Regions from separate parts of the Exiguobacterium sp. s160 genome, predicted to be linked through region 2. Evidence: riboswitches for the same ligand, from Rfam matches in the RefSeq annotation. Region 2 holds a riboswitch; the other holds the start of a gene.

Region 1 (7,609 bases), on a different contig from region 2:
CGATACGCGCTGCGTTCGTTCCGACGACACCGCCCCCGATGACCGTGACGTTCGCACGAGGTACGCCCGGAAGACCTGACATGAGGATTCCTTTTCCACCGTGCGGTTTTTCGAGAATCTGTGCCCCGATTTGAGCAGCCATACGACCTGCGACTTCACTCATCGGTGTGAGAAGTGGTAACGTCCGATCGACTTCGACCGTCTCATACGCGATAGCAGTGATGCCTGATTCGACGAGTGCTTTCGTTAATTCTGGTTCTGCCGCTAAGTGCAAATACGTGAAGAGCGTCAGATCAGGACGGAAGTATTGATATTCAGACGGCTGCGGCTCTTTCACTTTGAGCGCAAGTTCGACGCCTTCCCATACTTCTTTCGCCGTTTCGACAATTGTTGCACCGGCATCGATATATTCCATATTCGTGAAACCACTGCCGAGACCGGCATTTGTTTCGACGAAGACGTCATGACCAAGTTCCGTTAACATAAATGCACCCATCGGTGTCAAAGCCACCCGATTTTCATTGTTTTTAATCTCTTTTAATACCCCGATTTTCATGGAACATTCCCCTTTCATTCCGTTGACACAAATTGTTCACACCCCTAGTATAGACCCATTCGAAAACGCTGTCTTTATCATGGATTCTAAAAACGAAGACGCTCACTTTGTGAAAAAACACAAAGCGAACGCCTAGTCTTCTAATCGATATTGGCCGGCTTTAATCGCCAAATAAATCATGGAACGTTCGGGTAAGGAAACTTGCGTGATATTCGTCAACTCTTCGATGCGTCGAATCCGATACAAGACGGTATTCGGATGGATATGAAGGTGGGCGGCGACCCGCTTTACGTTCCCATCGAAATAAAAATACCATTCGAGCGTCTTCACGAGTTCGGTCTGATGGGACGAGTCATAGTGTTGCAACCGTTCAACGGTCGGATGGGTTTCCAGTCGAAGTCCGATGCGACGTGCCAGTTCCGGGACGAGCTGATAAATTCCAATCTGTTCAAAGGCGCGAGAAGTCGCGAGCTCAAGAGGGAACTTACGACGAAGTGTTGTGACACGTCGCGCCTCTTCCGCTGCGGCGTACAGCATGTCACTCTCGAAAAAGCGCCGACTGATTCCGATTCGTGGTTCGGATTCAGTGAACTTGTCTTGAAGCAACTGTTCGAATCGTTCCGCCCAAGCGAGCAATTCCACTTCTTCATCGGAAAGTTCGGATTTCATGTAATGCCAGACGAGTAATTGCTGTCCATCGATGGCATGTAAGACCACTTCAATCGCCTCTTGGGTCGCAAGCACATAATGCAGACGTTCAGCGAGTTGTGGGGTGATCGGTTGAGCGCATTCAATGATCGTCAATCGACTGGCGACCGCAATGGGGGCGAGTTCGTTCAGTCGTTCGCGATTGGGATCGGAGAGTGTCGGGGAAGCGAGCACATCTAGTAAAAAGCGTTCAAGTTCCGCGCTAATGCGTCGTTCGTGCATCGCGATTGTCATGAGCAACTTCTTGGCAATGGTCGCTCCTTCTTGCAAGATGGCTAATTCTTGAGTGGTAAACGGATTCGTTCGAGCCAAGCTCCAAATATAACCGAGTACTTCGTCATGTTGTTTGATCACGATGGCGGCACGCTCGCCGAGCCCGACAGCGAGCCGTGCTGGAATGACGACAGGCTCATCTTGGTCAATGACTTCTCGTAAAATCCCACTTTCCCACAAATCTTCAATAACGGCTTCTGGGACACGACGACCAATGATCGTGGCGATCCTGGCCGGGTCGGTCGAATCAGGATGGGTGCTATACGCCAGCAACTGGTGGTGGCGATTTTCAATCGTGATGGGTGCTCGAATCGCTTGACCGATTGCTTCGGCGAGTGTATCGAGAGACTCATAAGATTTCTGCAAAAAAGGCATGTCGATTCCTCCTTTCTCTGAGTATAACTTCTTCTTTGTGAAACTTCACAAAAAGAATCGAGAGTGTGAGAAATGACATACCTTTAGTGGATTACATCGGGAAAAACAATCCGACAACGAGACCGAGCAACGCCCCGACGATGACTTGGAACGGCGTGTGCCCGACAAGTTCATTCAAAAGTGGAGTTTCGTGTTTGATCCCTTTGAAATAATCGTTCAATAGTCGGGCCTGAAAACCGACTGCTTGACGGACGCCGGTCGCATCGTACATGACGATGGTGGCGAAGACGACAGCGAGGGCAAACATACTCGAGTCGATGCCTTCCATCCGTCCGATTGCCGTAGCGAGTGCGACGACCGTGGACGAATGTGAACTCGGCATGCCGCCTGAAGCGAACATGATTTCAATTTCAAAATCCCTTGTTTTAATGAGTTCGGTTACGAGCTTGGCTGCTTGGGCGATAAACCAAGCAAGAATCGCAGCGAGTAAAGGTTCGTTAAACATGCATCTATTCACTTCCTGTCTGACATAGTAACTTCACTATACCCGAAAGCGGGGCAGACTAGACGTTAAGATTTCGTCAAAAAAAGGTGTCAAGGACAGCTTGTCCATGACACCTTTTGGTCGATTTTTGTTACCCGACTACTCCTTCAGTTTCCTGAAGTTTCTCTGCAATGTTGTCGATGATATAACGGTTGCGTGGGTGTTCTTGACACTCTTTCGAGCATGAACGCATTTGTTTCGGTTCACACTCTTCACAACAGAAATGCTGTACATTACACTCCGGGTTAGCACAATTAACGTAACGAACCGTCTCGGTTCCACAGTGCATGCAGTGTGAAACAACAGTCGGGTTCACAGAGTTAACAGGGACGTTGATGCGCTCGTCAAAGACGTAAAGCTCACCATCCCAGTTTTCACCTTTCGTCGCTTCGTCTTTTCCATACATTGCGACGCCACCTTTTAAGTGGAAGATGTTGTCGTGACCTTGGTCACGCATATATGCTGTAAATTTCTCGCAACGGACGCCACCAGTACAGTACGTGAGCAGTGTTTTCCCTTCGTAGAGGTCTTTGTTCTCTTCGAGCCATTCTGGCATGTAACGTGAAGCCTCTACATCGATTTTGATCGCGTTTTTAAAGTGACCAAGTTCGTACTCGTAGTTGTTACGAACGTCGAGGATGACGACATCATCACGATTCATCATCTCTTTCCATTCTGCTGGTTCGAGGTATGCACCGTGTTGTTTCGGTACATCAAACTCACCATCAAAGCGCCACGTCACGAGCTCTTTCTTGTGACGGACAAAAATTTTCTTGAACGCATGCTCTTCGACTTCATCGATTTTGAACTCGATATCGCTGAAGAGTGGGTTTGCTTTCAAGTCGTTCATGTATTGCTCAGTCTGTTCCCAAGTACCAGAGCACGTCCCGTTGATTCCTTCGGAGGAAATCAAGATGCGTCCTTTGATGCCAAGGTCTTTACAATACTTCAAATGTTCTTGCGTGAGTGTTTCTGGGTCTTCGATGTTGACGTACTTATAGTACAGCAAGACCCGCATTGGTTTTGTTTCCATGTTGTGTTGCTCCCCTGTGTTCAGTTTTTTGCAGGAAAACGAACGTTGGGTTGTGTCGTTCGACGAATAGACTTGCCTGCAACCACAAGTCCATTATTATATGATAAATATCACGACGAATTTTCGCAAATGGTTTTTAATTTTTTTTGACGAATGCAGGGAGATGCGTCTTGAAAATCGAATTCGGGTATTAGAGTAGTAGTAACGAAAGTTGAAGGTGGAACGACTATGCTCACTTCTCTCCAACAGTACATCATCCAATTAATCGAATGGCTTCAAAGTTTGCCTGGCGGTCCTTGGGCCGGACTCGGCGCTCCGTTTTTAGAAGCGATCTTTCCGTTTTTGCCACTCGTTTTAATCATTTCAGCGAATGCGGCAACATATGGTTTTTTGTTAGGGGTCCTTTTATCATGGATCGGGAACTTACTCGGAACGATTGTCGTCTTCGTGGCGGTCCGATATGTGTTTCGTAAACCGATGACGCGCTGGCTCGAGAAACATAAAGCGGCGGTCTATTGGTTAGAACGAATCAACCATATGAGTCCGATTTCACTCGGGTTCTTGTATTCGCTCCCGTTCATCCCGGTCAGTTTGATCACCTATTTGCTGGCGCTCATTCAGATGCCGCTCCGTACGTTCATTTTGGCGGCGGGATTCGGGAAACTACTCGTCGTCGTCATTTTCTCGGTCATCGGGGATCAATGGGAAGAATTTATCCAAAGCCCGTTTCGCTTATCGATGCTCGGTCTGCTTTTGGTCGCATTGTGGGCCATCAGTCGAGGACTAGAAGAAGTGCTCAAACGACGCGCTTTCAAAAAACGCAACGAGCAATTGAAGCAAGAGATGATCACTAAACGACAAACACCCCTTTGAACAAGGGGTGTTTGTCGTTTAAGACTGCTTTTTAAAACGCGGGAAGTTGAATGCAATCGCAATTCCTCCACAAATAAAGAGGAGGAACGGATAAAACATGAACGGGACGAGGTCAGGCGAAGCGGTCTTCGTCAACTCTGCGGCGATGAGAAGTTGCGCTCCGTATGGGAGAATCCCTTGTACACCACATGAGAAGATATCGAGCACACTCGCTGATTTTTTCCGTTCGATGTCGTATTCGTCCGCAATGTTCGCGGCGAGTGGTCCGGCTACGAGAATGGAAATCGTATTGTTCGCGGTCGCTACGTTCGTCGCACTGACGAGACCCGCGATACTCCACTCGGCACCAGCACGTTTTTGAATCCGTGATGTCAACGCATCACGCAAATACGTGAGTCCGCCGTTGTGCGAAATAAGTCCGACGAGGCCGCCCATGAGTAACGTCAAGAACGAGATTTCGGCCATACCGACCATACCATCGGCGATAGCGGTCACAAATGCTGTGACGGATAAGCTTCCGTCGAGAAGACCGATGATTCCGGTTAGCGTGATCCCGCCCAACAGGACGAGAATGACGTTCAGTCCCGTTAACGCCAGTCCGATGACCGCGAGATACGGAATAAGTTTATACCATTCGAATGCAGCGACATCAACCGTCGATTCACCGTTCGACAAGACGGCGAGTAAAATCGTCGTGATGATGGCAGCTGGTAGCACGATCCAGAAGTTCGTTCGGAATTTATCGCGCATGTTCGTCCGTTGTGTCCTAACGGCAGCAATGGTCGTATCCGAAATGAATGAAAGGTTGTCTCCGAACATGGCTCCGCCGACAACTGCCGCGGCTGCGATGGCGACGTTCACACCACTTTCCTCATGAATACCGAGGGCAATCGGCGCAAGTGCCGCAATCGTTCCGGTCGATGTACCCATTGCCATTGAAATGAAAGCAGCAATGACGAATAGTCCACTTAAGAGAAGCGATGGGGGTAAAAGCGTCAACGCCGCGTTGACCGTCGCGTCGATGGCACCGATTGATTCAGCTACCGTTGAAAAGGCACCGGCCAGTAAGAAGATAAAAATCATAATGATGATTCCCGGATTTCCGGCACCTTGCGCGATGCGCTCGACGGTTTGAGTGGCACTTCCTTTTGTCATGAATGCCGCAACCATCAAGGCGATGATGGCCGCAACGAGTACCGGAAACTTATAGAAGTCTCCGTAATAGACACCCGCTCCGATGAAGAAGAGTAAGAAGACGAGTAACGGCAAGAGTGCCCATTTGTTTGCTGTTGGTTGTTCCAAAATAATCACCTCACTAAAAAATAAAAAGGACCTTTTTCTTGAGAAAAAGGTCCTTCGTGTGAAATACCCTTTTCATCTTTCGGACTATCGTCCGCTGGATTTGGCACAGGTTCCCCGCTGCCGAGACTTCATAGGGCCAGTCCCTCCGTCTCTCTCGATAAAAAGTTAAGTTATCCTATTATCAAACACGTTCCCTAACGTACCTGTTTCAAATCCCGTTGTCAACCTAAAAACTCCCCAATTCGATGTGAGAAAGGGGAGTTTACGTCGTTAAATTGTTGAAGTGCGCCACACGGTTACGTCCTGCATATTTTCCGCCAACATACAGGGCACGGTCCGCATTTCGAATCGTATCATCGAGACGCTTGTTCCCGAACGCTTCAATTGTGTCGACCCCGATGGAGGCGGTGACAGAAATCTCGTGGTGGTCAACATGAAACGGTTTCGCTTCGATTTGATGGCGAATCCGCTCCGTGATTTCAATCGCTTGGTGCATATCACAATGATTGAGCAATAAAATAAATTCTTCGCCACCATAACGTGCAGCAAAGTCGTCTGGACGGAGCACTTGACGGATTCGTCGTCCGAACTCTTGTAAGACATGGTCCCCGACCTGATGACCGTACGTATCGTTAATCTTTTTGAAAAAATCAATATCGAGCATGGCAACCGATATCGGATATACCGACATATCGGATATTTGTTGAATGCCATATTCATAAAATGCACGCGCATTAGCAAGAAGCGTTAAACTGTCCGTCCGACTCTCGGTATAGAGGCGGTCCCGTTCGTGACAACGGCTAATGGTTCGGTTGAACGATTTTAACAATTTGATGATTTCGTGCTGAATAATCTTTGGATAACCGTATACAGGTTCTCCCATCATAACAATCCAGGTGCGAATCTCTTCGATTTCCTCCGAACGAACAGAAACGAAGCTGTGGTAATCGTCGTGGAAAGCATCAGAAAGGGAAGTATCCCATTCAAAGCGCATTTCATAGTCGAGGACTTGCTCGATTGGCTGACTCATGTCAAGCAACGTAAAGACGATGGGTCGATCGATGGGCTGTCGCGTCTTTAAATCAAAGTACAGGGTGCGTTCAAATAATTTAAACTCGACATACCCTTCATCATAATGATTCAGCTGTTCGCATTGACTTAAAAATACTTCGATGGCTTGCGCCTCGCTCTGCGACAAGGAAACAGCCTCTTTCGCTTCATCGTATTGCTCAATCAAGGATTTGAATGCATCTTGCCGCTCTTTTTGAATAAGAAGCCGCTTGATGAAGAACGTCAACGCAGCGGCGATGCTACTGACGACGAGTAAGTTGGTCTCTCGGAAAAACGCTGCCGCTAAGATGAAAATCAAACTGACGACGTACGTATAGAAGGCAATCTTCATAAAGTCGCTCAATGCGATGTCGACGCGGAACCACCATCTCACCTGATACTTTTGAAACACCGTATTTAAGAAGATGGCAAGGAACAATCCAGCGAGCGGCACGAACGAATCTTGCGAATAAAAGTCGAGACCGGTCTCCCCACCAAGGGCGAGATAGACCGCTGCTGGGATGACAATTTCTAAGTAAGCTGTAATGGCATTCCACGGATACGTGAAGCGGAAACGACGGATGGCGACTTTCGGTTTCAAATTGGCGAATTGAAAGACGAACAATCCGATTTGGTTGACGATGAGTGCTGTTTCGAATCCAAAGAATAAAAATAAAATTAAGACGATACTTTCAGAAAATGTGAAGTACACACCTTTGACTTCGATCGAGTCGAGTTGAAAAATGATGACAAGCAATGAAATTAAAATAAACGACAACGGATCGATTGTTGGGGCGTGTAGGATATCCAATGCGAATAATGCGATGGTGAAGATGAATAAGGCACTCCATATACTCCAACCGAGCACGGACATCTTACGAAAGTGGTTCATGCG
Region 2 (7,609 bases):
TACGTGTAAAAAAGCAGAAAAATGGTTGAAAGAGCAAGGCGTCGAGTATACATACGTTCATATCGTCGAATCGACACCGACGAAAGAAGAACTCGCCGAGCTTTGGAAACAATCGGACTTGCCGCTTAAGAAATTCTTCAATACGAGCGGGCAAGTCTATCGAAACGAAGGCATCAAAGACAAGCTACCAAATCTATCAGAAGACGAACAACTTGAGCTATTATCAAGCAATGGTATGCTTTTGAAGCGTCCAATCGTCACAAATGGTGAAAAAACGACGGTCGGATTTTCAGAAAAGTCCTTTACGGACGTTTGGGGCTAAGTGCTATAATACAGATGTGAGTCTAATTTATTTGAGGGGGAAGTTAGGATGAGCAAAGTACCAGCAAATTTACGTTATTCAAAAGAACATGAGTGGGTAGAAGTGAACGGAACGAAAGCCCGCATCGGCATCACGGATTTCGCACAAAGCGAACTAGGGGATATCGTGTTTGTGGAACTCCCAGAAGTTGACGGTACAATCCTACTCGACGAGCCATTCGGTTCAGTCGAATCAGTGAAGACGGTCTCTGAGTTGTATGCGCCAGTATCTGGACGCATCACAGCAGTGAACGAAGACCTTGCCGATTCTCCAGAACTCGTCAACGAGTCACCGTTTGAAAATGCATGGATGGTCGAAGTTGAGTTGACGGAAGAGTCAGACCTCGACAAACTCATGTCTGCAGAAGAATATGAAGCGATGATTCAAGGATAAGTAAAACCGGCCTCTCCTAATTGGAGAAGCCGGCTTTTTTTTATGTTCACTCGAAATCGAGTCGGTAATGGTCCGATTTGACGAGCGTCGCCCGTTCGAACACACGATAGAAGAAAATCCCGAGCCCGACTGGAATAAGCCCGAACAAGACGATCACAAGAAGCACGTTGAACAAGGCGAACCCGCCCGGCATGAGATGTAGCGCGTTTACCGGTCCGATGAGTCCAGATACGCCAAACCCTGCGCTGATTGGAGTTCCTTCGATTCTTAATATACCAGCGAGCGCAACGAGGATGGCCGCATTCGCCAAAATCGGAAGCATCATAATCGGGCGGCGGACGAAATTTGCCATTTGAATCTTCGGTGACCCGAGGAAGTGGGCGATCGATGTCCCGGTCGCGTTCGCCTGCCAACCTGCGATGGCGAGACCGAATCCAGCGGCAACGACGCCGAGGTTTGCCGCACCAGCCGCAACGCCTGATAGACTGATGGCCGTTGCAATCCCGACAGTCGAAATCGGCGAGACGATGATGAGCGAGAACGCCATCGCAATCAGGATGCCCATGAGAACCGGTTGAAGATCCGTCATCGTCATGATGAGGTATCCGATGTATGTCGTGATCTGTGAGATATACGTCAATAAGAAGGCACCGATGCCGCCTGCGACGACAATGACGGTCATCGGCATGACGATGACCGTATACGTCTTCAAGTGGGGAGCGAGCTTCATGACAAGAATCGTAGCGATTGCAGCGGTCACACCGGCTGTGATTACGTCACCGATTCCGGCCATCACGAACGCACCTTCATTAATTCGAACGGCGCCACTGCCGACATAGGTTGCGATGGCAATCGTTCCAGCCTCTAAAATCGATCGACCGAACTGCATCGCGACGGCAAGACCGATAATGGCCGGGAGGAGGCGCATCGCAATCGTCGTCGCATCCAATATGAATTGAAGAGACGGAAAATAAGGGAGTATAGCTTTCGTGAGTTCGCCGAGCAGCGCGCTCGGGATGAGGGCGATCAGAATCGCCATACTGAGACCGTTTAAGACGTTCATCGTAAATTGCTTTGTCGTACCTGTTGCTTGTTCCGTCATCATTCATTCACCTGTCCTTCTTCTTTGCTGTTATGTACAAAAGCGATAAAGTTAGAACCCATATTATTCCTATCAGACAGAAGAGTCAAGAGAATCATTGAAAAATTCTGAAATTTAACGAGAGCACGATTTTTGAACGGGACTCGAACGACTATTATAATGACAAGAGAGGTGAGAAAAATGATTACAGACGGATACTTATATATATACGCCCCAATGTGTGGTACATGCGCTGTCGCGGAGAAAATGTTGACGGTTGTCGAGGCGGTCGACCCTGAAATTCAGATTGAAAAGCGCGATGCGAACTATATCCCAAAAGAACTTGAAGCTTATCAGGTGATGAGCGTCCCAGCGCTGTTAAAGCTTGAAAATGGCGAGGTTCGGGATCGTCTTTACGCTTTTCAAAACGTTCAACACGTCCTCTCTTTCGTAAAGTGAGAGAGGAACATTAGAATAATCTGAAAATTTTAAATAATCAGTTGACACAGAAAGTTCACGAATGGTATATTCATTACAACATCTTACTTGAACACAAAATAGGACGCGATATTCCCGACATCAAGACGTTTTGGTGAAGCCGCTGCTACCTTTATACGAATACACGTCAGTCTTCCCTTCGATTGTCCCCCAAAAAAATCAAGCGAAGAAAGACGTTCCGTATAATCGCACGGTCCAAATCAAGATCGAGTGATGATTGGTGAATCTCCCCCATATAAGGATGTAAATCTTGAACGGGCAAAAGATTTTCATCTATGGGCTGTCCTTCCGTGACTCAAGGTGCTACGTTCTGTGTCGTCCTCGGACGGCACCTTTTTTTGATTTTTTTGAAAAAATGATTTGACAGCAGAAAAAGCTGTCGCTATGATAAAGCTAATCGAATACACAACACTCTTATCAAGAGAGGCTGAGGGACTGGCCCTATGACGCCCAGCAACCGCGGAGCAATCCGAAATGGTGCTAATTCCAGCAAGGTGAGAAACCTTGAGAGATGAGAGCAATCGTTGTCCGTACGATAAAGTGCGCACGTTTGCTCAAACGTGCGCGCTTTTTTTGTTGTCAGGAGGGAAATGTATTGATTCAATTACGAAACGTCGCCAAATGGTTCGATACGAAGAATGGTCGTGTCCAGGCGGTGGATGATGTATCACTAACGATTGATCGCGGTGAAATTTTTGGAATAATCGGATATTCGGGGGCGGGGAAGTCGACGCTCATCCGATTGCTCAACCGTCTCGAATCACCGTCTAGCGGTGAAATCGAGGTCGCCGGGAGTGAGCTCACGAAGCTCAGCCCGAAAGAATTACGAGGGGTTCGAAAGAACGTCTCGATGGTCTTCCAGCACTTTAACCTTCTGTGGTCGCGCACGGTCGCAGAAAACATCAGCTTCCCACTCGAATTGATCGGGGTACCGGCAAGTGAGCGGAAGCGTCGGGTTCAGGAACTCGTCGAGCTCGTCGGATTATCAGGTCGTGAAGACAGCTATCCGTCACAATTATCCGGCGGTCAAAAACAGCGAGTCGGGATTGCCCGCGCGCTCGCTACCAATCCAGAGGTGCTCCTCTGTGACGAAGCGACAAGCGCGCTCGACCCGAAGACGACGGATTCGATTCTTGAACTGCTCGTCAGCATCAATAAGAAGCTCGGATTGACAATCGTCCTCATCACGCATGAGATGCACGTCATCCAAAAGATTTGTCATCGCGTCGCCGTGATGGAGGCAGGGAAAGTCGTTGAGACAGGTCAAGTCTCTGACGTGTTCCAACATCCGGAGCAGCCAATCACGAAAGAATTCGTGAAACAAATCGGGGCAGTCGACGATCTATCGCTCACGTTCGAACATTTGAAAGCACGCTATCCGAGTGGGCAAATCGTCAAATTGAAATTCTTGAACGAAACGGCAGAACAACCGATTTTGTCTGACGTCCTTAAGACGCACGACATCGGATTCAACATCATCGGCGGGAACGTGACCCAGTCACAAGTCGGTGCGCTCGGCACGCTATTCATCCAATTGATTGGGGAAGCACGAGAAATCGAACGCGCCATCGCGTCGATTCGTTCGCAATCAGTAGAAGTGGAGGTGGAAAGCGATGTTTCCTAACGTAGACTGGCAAATCATGATGGAACAGACATGGGAGACGTTGTACATGACGCTCGTCGCGGGTGTCGCGACGTTTGTGATTGGACTCGCTTTAGGTTTGATTCTTTATATTACAAACGAATCGCTATTATTGAAGAATCGTCCAATTTACGTCTTCGTCAGCGCGATCGTCAACGTGTTCCGTTCGATCCCGTTCATCATCTTAATCATCTTACTCATCCCGTTCACGTTGTTCCTGCTCGGTACGATGCTCGGTTCGACGGCGGCGCTTCCGGCACTCATCATCGGAGCTGCACCGTTCTACGCCCGTATGGTCGAACTTGCCCTTCGTGAAGTCGACCGCGGCGTCATCGAGGCAGCGGAATCGATGGGCGCGACGAAATGGCAAATCATTTATAAAGTCTTGATTCCGGAAGCGCTTCCGGCAATCGTTTCAGGACTCACGGTGACCATCGTTGCAATCGTCGGTTATACGGCGATGGCCGGTGTCGTCGGAGGCGGCGGACTCGGGAACTTGGCCTTCTTGGAAGGTTTCCAACGCTCACAAAACGACGTCACGTTCGTGGCGACGGTGCTCATCTTGATCATCGTGTTCGTCATCCAGTTCATCGGTGACCGACTCGTCACAAAAATTGATAAACGTTCAGCTTAATTACACATACACCATTTGGAGGGATTCATAATGAAAACTTGGAAAACAGTACTCGGATTGACAGCTTTATCAGCATTCACAGTTCTCGCGGCTTGCGGCGGAGAAGAGGCAGAAACAGGTTCTGGCGATGAAAAAACATTGATTGTCGGTGCGTCGAACGTACCGCACGCTGAGATTTTAGAGCACGTACAAGAAGAATATGAAGCAAAAGGCTACAAACTCGAAATCAAGAAGTTCCAAGACTACGTGCTTCCGAATAAGACGCTCGCAAGCGGTGAGCTCGATGCGAACTACTTCCAACACGAGCCATACCTCAAGTCACAAATGGCTGAAAACAAAGACTATAAATTCGCATCTGCGGGTGGCGTTCACATCGAGCCAATCGGTGTGTACTCACAAAAATACAAATCGCTCGACGAACTTCCTGAAGGCGCAGAAATCATCATGAGTTCATCGGTCGCTGACCACGGACGAATTCTCACGATGCTCCAATCAGAAGGTCTCATCACACTTGCTGAAGGCAAGACGGTCGATGCGACAGTCTCTGACATCATTGACAATCCGAAAGACTTGAAGTTCAAAACAGACGTTGAAGCAGCACTTCTTCCGACAGCTTACAACAACGGAGAAGGCGATGCGGTCCTCATCAACACGAACTACGCAATCGACGCAGGTCTCAACCCACTTGAAGATGCCATCGCACTTGAAGGCGAGGACTCACCATACGTCAACCTGATCGTCACACGTGAAGGGGACGAAGAAGATGAGCGCGTCAAAGCACTCCTCGAAGTATTGACTTCTGAAGAGACACAACAGTGGATCTTAGACGAATACAAAGGTGCGGTCGTACCGGTACAACAATAAGCAGTCTCGACTCAGGGGTCATCCCCTGGGTCTTTTTTTGTCTAGTGTTCTTTCATAAAGAGAAGTACACTACATATATGAAAGAAAAGGGGGGATTTGGATGAAGCTCAGACAGATTCATCCACTGACGTGGGGCGTCCTGTTCGGGACGTTTTTTGCACGACTGGCGACGTTTTTCGTCATGCCATTTTTTGCGATCTATCTGGCCACGCTCGGCTTTTCGGCGAGTGTGATTGGAACGATCTTTGCCGTGACGGCACTTTCGGGTCTGTTCATGAGCTTCTTTGGGGGGACACTCTCTGACCGATATGGGCGAAAACAGCTCATGTTGATTGGCATCGTGCTCAATGCCGTCACGTTCGCTGGTCTCGCGCTCGCGACCGAACTGTTTTGGTTTTATATGTTATCGATGTTGATGGGCATGTCGCGATCTTTCTTAGAACCGGCTTCGCGGGCACTCATCAGTGACACGACGCAGGCAGACCAACGGGTCATCGTCTACAACGTCCGTTACTTCATGATCAATATCGCCGCGGCCATCGGGCCACTCTTGGCGGTCGTCTTATCGCTCACCGGTGTAAAGACCGCATTCTTTGTCGTGACGGCAGTATACATATTGTATGGAATCATCATCTCGATCCTGTTTTATAAGTATCCGTTTGAAGAGGGAGACGGGGTCAAGGCACGGCCACGTTTGACGGAGACGTTTCGCGTCCTACGAGACGACCGGACATTCCGTGCGGTCATCATCGGAATGATCTTTGCAATTATTGGTTACAGTCAATTCAATTCGACACTTCCTCAATTCATCGCATTAAGCGACGGGTTAGAAGACGGTTCGAGATTGTTCGCTTACTTATTGACGACGAACGCAATCACGGTGCTCATCGTCCAATATCCAATTATGCGTTTCGGAATTCGTGTCTCGCCGATCAAGTCACTCTTCTTCGGCATTTCGACGTTGTCGTTCGGTCTTTTATTGATTGGGTTTGCGACAGTTGAATGGGTACTCTTTGTGGCAATGGCCATTTTCACGGTCGGCGAAGTGTTGATGTTCACGATGACAGATGTATTGACGGATGAACTGGCTCCCGAACATTTACGGGGAACTTATTTTGGGGCGATGGGATTGACGTCACTCGGTCAGACAATCGGACCGATTATCGGTGGGGTGTTACTCGATACGTTTGGCCAATCATCGCTTCCGGTGTTCGGAAGTTTGGCGGTGTTGACGGGATGTGGTGCCTTCTTCTTCGCGGCTGCTGTGAGGGAGCGGAAAGCCGTCCTCGCACTTGTCGAAGAGAATGCCGGATAATGTCTTGATTTCCTACTATTAGCATTCTCAACTTTTATCATTCTATTGAGAATGAATTCTAAGGTGAGTCGCTTGAAATAAAAAAATGACTAGTCTAAGATTAGAATATATCTAATCTACGCCATTCACTATGGCGAGAAAATACGGAAGGGGTATCCGAATGTCTAACGTACCACAAATGAAAATTGATGACCTCCGCGTCTCAATCGAAGGAAAAGAGATTGTCAAAGGTCTTAACCTAGAAATTAAAGGTGGCGAAATTCATGCCATCATGGGTCCAAACGGGACTGGTAAATCAACACTCGCATCAGCACTCATGGGTCATCCACTTTATGAGGTCACTGGGGGAAGCGTCGAATTAAACGGCGAAGATGTCCTCGAGATGGAAGTCGACGAGCGCGCACAAGCAGGGATGTTCCTTGCGATGCAATACCCGGCTGAAATCAGCGGTGTGACAAACGCAGACTTCTTGCGTTCAGCAATCAACTCACGTCGTGAAGAAGGTCAAGAAATCTCGCTTATGAAGTTCATCCGTGAACTCGATGCGAAGATGGAACTTCTCGAAATCCCTTCAGAAATGGCACACCGTTACTTAAACGAAGGATTCTCAGGTGGTGAGAAGAAACGTAACGAGATTCTTCAAATGATGATGATTCAACCGAACATCGCCATCTTGGATGAAATCGACTCAGGTCTTGATATCGATGCGCTTAAAGTTGTCGCAAAAGGTGTCAACGAAATGCGTTCAGAAGAGTTCGGCTGCTTGATCATCACGCACTATCAGCGTCTCCTCAACTATATCGAACCAGACTTCGTACACA

The links. A riboswitch is a leader RNA that binds a small molecule or an ion and turns the genes downstream of it on or off. The one in region 2 is predicted to bind S-adenosylmethionine.
Region 1: another riboswitch for S-adenosylmethionine. It lies ahead of KNO86_RS10440 (Na+/H+ antiporter NhaC family protein); the one in region 2 lies ahead of KNO86_RS04760 (methionine ABC transporter ATP-binding protein).

The regions. Positions count from the first base shown of each region.
Region 1 covers NZ_JACSKK010000004.1:158,926-166,534, forward strand. Annotated here, with positions in the region: gene ald (alanine dehydrogenase) at 1-556, opposite strand, end outside; gene KNO86_RS10420 (PucR family transcriptional regulator) at 689-1,912, opposite strand; gene KNO86_RS10425 (divergent PAP2 family protein) at 2,004-2,429, opposite strand; gene trhO (oxygen-dependent tRNA uridine(34) hydroxylase TrhO) at 2,548-3,489, opposite strand; gene KNO86_RS10435 (TVP38/TMEM64 family protein) at 3,718-4,362, shown strand; gene KNO86_RS10440 (Na+/H+ antiporter NhaC family protein) at 4,381-5,664, opposite strand; SAM riboswitch class I at 5,734-5,828, opposite strand; gene KNO86_RS10445 (GGDEF domain-containing protein) at 5,927-7,606, opposite strand.
Region 2 covers NZ_JACSKK010000001.1:920,157-927,765, reverse strand. Annotated here, with positions in the region: gene KNO86_RS04780 (arsenate reductase family protein) at 1-322, shown strand, start outside; gene gcvH (glycine cleavage system protein GcvH) at 371-754, shown strand; gene KNO86_RS04770 (PTS sugar transporter subunit IIC) at 801-1,856, opposite strand; gene KNO86_RS04765 (thioredoxin family protein) at 2,037-2,294, shown strand; SAM riboswitch class I at 2,745-2,851, shown strand; gene KNO86_RS04760 (methionine ABC transporter ATP-binding protein) at 2,929-3,957, shown strand; gene KNO86_RS04755 (methionine ABC transporter permease) at 3,947-4,609, shown strand; gene KNO86_RS04750 (MetQ/NlpA family ABC transporter substrate-binding protein) at 4,640-5,473, shown strand; gene KNO86_RS04745 (MDR family MFS transporter) at 5,574-6,788, shown strand; gene sufC (Fe-S cluster assembly ATPase SufC) at 6,967-7,609, shown strand, end outside.